DNA from 2 places in the Nocardioides sp. LML1-1-1.1 genome. Region 1 is predicted to be linked to the other one. Evidence: predicted binding sites of a transcription regulator. Region 1 holds the regulator's gene; the other holds the start of a gene.

Evidence for each region. Region 1 encodes LexA, which represses DNA repair genes until DNA is damaged. Its sites were predicted from a motif close to TCGAACANNTGTTCGA; they were not measured.
Region 2: MRBLML1_RS07610 (HNH endonuclease signature motif containing protein) is a predicted target of LexA. The motif match lies at 1,093-1,108, and genes of this name have one in related genera.

What each region holds. Positions count from the first base shown of each region.
Region 1 covers NZ_JBEGHK010000002.1:752,874-755,068, reverse strand. The annotation lists gene MRBLML1_RS10445 (MXAN_6640 family putative metalloprotease) at 1-746, opposite strand, end outside; gene lexA (transcriptional repressor LexA) at 817-1,542, opposite strand; gene MRBLML1_RS10435 (LysM peptidoglycan-binding domain-containing protein) at 1,826-2,195, shown strand, end outside.
Region 2 covers NZ_JBEGHK010000002.1:208,675-210,869, reverse strand. The annotation lists gene MRBLML1_RS07610 (HNH endonuclease signature motif containing protein) at 1-1,079, opposite strand, end outside; gene MRBLML1_RS07605 (hypothetical protein) at 1,189-1,380, shown strand; gene MRBLML1_RS07600 (DUF2505 domain-containing protein) at 1,396-1,878, opposite strand; gene MRBLML1_RS07595 (DUF2505 domain-containing protein) at 1,880-2,195, opposite strand, start outside.

The sequences.
Region 1 (2,195 bases):
GGGGCGATGCCGAACTCGGCGTAGTTGTTGTCGAGCACGCAGTAGGCCGGGGCCGCGACGTGGCCCTTCACCTCGCGGTCGGTCGTGCAGTAGCCGTAGACGCCGGCGTTGCCGACGTTGCCGAGGTAGACGTCGGGCAGCGAGGAGCCGCCCGCGGTGCCGTCGGAGACCGGCTTCTTGTAGCCCGCGCGGGCGTAGGTGACCGCGATCTGGGTCATCGTGGTGAGGGTGAACTCGACGTAGTCCGGCAGGCCGCCCCTGGTGCCGGGGAAGGCGCCGCCGGCGCCGTCGTTCTCGGTCGGGATGGCGTTGGTGCCGGCGCTCACCCAGTGCACGCAGACGAAGGCGTTGCAGGTGCGCTTGGTCGGGTGCGCGCCGTAGCAGGCGAGGTCGCCGTCGGCGAAGCACTCGCTGGCCGAGTCGTCGGGGCGCGCGAGCAGGCGCGCGGCGACGGTGCGCTTGGACTTGGGCAGGGCGTGCTGGGCCACCGCCAGGTCGCGCAGGGCCAGCGTCAGGTCCTTGCCGTCGACCGGGCTGCCCGTCGCCGGGTCGGCCGGGGTGACCGGCGCCTCGACGAGGTCCTGCACGGTCTCCAGGGCCTGCTCGGCGACCTCGCGCGGGCTGTCCGCGTCGGCGTCGGGGTCACCACCCACCGCCTGGGCGGGGACGGCGAGCGCCGGCGCGACCAGGAGAGCCGCGAGCAGGGACAGGAACAGCGCGGCCCAGCGGGCGCGGCGTGACGTCATGGGGAAGCCCTTACGAACGATCGGTGGGGGGCGAACCCCCCGACCATACGTCAGACCCCCGACGAAACTCTCAGACCCGGCGCAGGACGGCGGTGACCTTGCCGAGGATCGTGGCGTGGGTGCCGTCGATCGGCTCGAACGCCGGGTTGTGCGGGAGCAGCCAGGTCCGGCCGTCCTTGCGCTGGAAGGTCTTCACCGTGGCCTCGCCGTCGATCATCGCGGCGACGATCTCACCGTTCTCGGCGGTCGGCTGCTGGCGGATCACGACGTAGTCGCCGTTGCAGATCGCGGCGTCGATCATCGACTCGCCGCTGACCTCGAGGAGGAACAGCTGGCCGTCGCCCACGAGCTGGCGGGGGAGCGGGAAGACGTCCTCGACGCGCTCCTCGGCGAGGATCGGGCCACCGGCGGCGATCCGCCCGACGACCGGCACGTTGGCCGGGACCGGGGCCGCGTCGCCGATGCCGGTCTCGTCGTACGTCGTCTCCTCGGCGGAGCCCATCGCCTTGCGGGCCGCCATCACCTCGGGCAGGAACACCTCCAGCGCACGCGGCCGGTTGGGGTCGCGCTTGAGGTAGCCCTTCTCCTCCAGCACGCGCAGCTGGTGGGCCACGCTGGAGGTGCTGGTGAGGCCGACGGCCTGGCCGATCTCGCGCATGCTCGGCGGGTAGCCCCGCTTCTCGATGCTGTCCTTGATGTGGGCCAGGACCCGCTGCTGGCGCGGCGTCAGGCCGGTCGCGTCCGGGGGGCCGTCCGGCAGCTCGGTGACGCCGCGGCCTGCCTTGCGCTCCGCCATGGGGTGCCTCCACTTCGCATCGGGTCGCCGTCCGCCCCGTGCAGGGTGGCCGAGCTCGTGCCCCGACGCTAACCGATCCCGGCGCGGGGTTTCAAACACCTGTTCGAACGGCGTGTCGGCGACACGCCGTCGAACAGGATTTCGAACCGGTGCTGGATTTGTTCGAACACCTGATCTAACCTCGTACACATGTTCGATCGAACGTCTGGTCGAACCCTTTGTGTCGGACCCCCTCGATAGACAGCTCCTCGACAGGTTCCGTCCCCTTCCCCCGGAGGTCACCATGAGCACGATCAGCATCGCCCCGCACCGCGTCGCCGCCCCCCGCGCCACCGCGCGTCCGGTCGCCACGCCAGCCCGGCGTTCGAGCTCGGTCCGGCTCACCCGCCGAGGCCGCCTGGTCGTGTTCCTGCTCGCCTCCGTCGTGGTCGCCGCCGTCGCCGTGTGGCTGGCCGCCGGCTCGGCCGCCACCCACGAGGCCGGCGACGCCACCGCCGTCACCGTCGTCACCGTCGCCCCCGGTGAGACCCTGTGGGACATCGCCAGCGACGTGGCTGCCGGCAGTGACGACGACGTGCGCGGGGCCATGGAGCGGATCCAGGACCTCAACACCCTCGACGGCTCGGTGGTCTACGCCGGCCAGCAGCTCCGGG
Region 2 (2,195 bases), 540 kb from region 1:
ACGTCGAGGACCTGGCTCTCGCTGCCGAGCACGGCCGGGAGGATCTCGGCGTCGCAGGCGAGCCGGCGCACCGACTGCGGCGAGAGCCGTGTGTCGGTGTCGGTCCGCCCTTCGGCGGCCCGGCCGTCGTCGATGACCGCCTGGCTGAGGCTGGCGTGGTCGATCGTCACCACGACCCTCGGCAGCGAGCCGTGGTCGCGGGGGAGGGTGTCGGTGGCACGCAGCTGGTCGCAGGCGTCGACGAGCGCGTCCCACAGCCGCGCGTCGGGCTGGCGCGGGTCGCGCCCGTCGTGCGGGCAGCCGGCGGTGGGACACGGGACGGTGGTGGCCCGGCCGTCGTCGTCGAACATCGGCCGGCCGTGGCCGGAGACGCCGCCGCAGGAGCCGGGCTCGGTGACCTGGGGCGCGGCGAGGGGGAGCAGGACGCTCTTGATCCGCTCGGCGTCCTCGATCGTGCCGTAGCCGCGGACCCGGACCCCGCCGAGGCCGTCCTTGGCGAAGGACAGGTGGCGCGCGTGGTGGGCCCCGCGCTCGGCCTTGTCGCGCAACAGGTCGGCGGCCACCGCGAGGCCGTCGGGGTCGACCTCGCGGACGACGTCGGTGAAGGCGGTCTGCAGCGCGGTGGCGTTGTGCCCGTGCTCGTCGACGAGGGCGAGCATCCGGTCGGCGACGGCGGAGCGGAGCTCGGGATGACGCGGCAACGTCTGGACCTTGCTCGCGATCACCCGGGCCTGGGGCAGGGTGACCCGCCCGGCCTCGAGCGCCTCGCGCACGGCCGGCAGCTCGCGCAGCTGCTCGGCGGCCCGGACCAGGCCGCCCCCGCTGCCCTGGTGGCCACCGGTGAGGTGGGTGAGGAAGTCCTTGGTGGAGGCCCACCCGAGGTCCTGGGCGGCGCCGGTGGCCTCCAGCTGCTCGACGACCCCGAGCAGCGCGGCGTCGAGGAGGCCCCGGGCGCCGGCGATCGCGGTGGCGACCTCGACGGCTGTCGGTCCGGGCACCTCGTCCCACCGGGTCCCGGCCAGGCGCGCGGCGACCTCGGCCACCGTGGTGGCCTCGGCAAGCGCGTCGGGGGAGCTCATGCCGGGAGATTACTGGAACAGGTGTTCGAAGGACAAGGGGTGCAGGCATGGCGATCTGAGGGCCGAGACCGGCGGGAGGGCCCCCGGTGCGGGATGGGACGATGAGGCCGTGATCCCGCTCCACATGGGCGCCCTGCATCCGGTCGAGCAGGTCGCCACCATCGTCCTGGCCTTCGGGCCGTTCGTCGTGCTCGGGATCGTGATCGCCATCCGCCGTCGTGCCGAGCTGGCCGAGGAGCGGGAGGAGCAGGAAGCCGAGGAGGCCCGGCTCCGTGGGGAACCGGGCCTCGACGAGGACTGAGCGCTCAGCGCGCGACTAGCGTGCGAGCCAGGCCTTCCCGGTCCGCTCCTCGGCGCGCAGCGCGCTGCCGAGCAGCTTGGCGATCAGCTGCTCGATCTTGCCGGCGACGAGCGGGATCTTGACGGTGATGTCGAGGGTGACGGTCTCGGTGGTGACGCCGTCCTTCTCGACGAGCACCGCCGTGCCGGCCATCTCGCCTGGCTTGCCCGGGATGGTCACCCGCACCTCGGCGTGCGAGGGGCTGGACCAGGTCTCCGTCTGCACGATGGTCGTGGAGTCGCCCACGATCTTCTTCGCGAACGACGGCACCTTGTCGGTCGGCTGGGTCATCTCGATCCGCACGGCCTTGGCGTCGACGTTCCCCTCGACCTCGGCGGAGTACGACGTCGCGCGCTGGTTGCGGCACACCTCCTGCCGGAACTCCGGGTCGCTCAGCATCGCGGCGACCTCGATCAGCGATGCGTCGTACGTCATCTCGTGGACGAGACGTGTTGCCATGTCAGCGTTCTCCCCTCAGCCAGGCCGTGCCCACGGAGTGCTCCACGGACAGGCCTGCATCGATGTTGTCGGCCATGAGCGTCTCCAGCTTCCCGCCGATCAGCGGGACCTTGACGTTCACGTCGAGCTCCTGGACGTAGGTCGTTCCCGGCCCGGCCGCGACCAGGCGCACGGTGCCGACGGCCTTGGTCGGCTTGCCGGGCGCGGTGATCTCGATCGTCCCCGAGGTGGCCTCGGACCACTCCTCGCGTACGACGGCACGGGTGGTGTCGCCGGCGATCTTCTTGGCGATCGCCGGCAGGCCGGCGGTGTCCTGG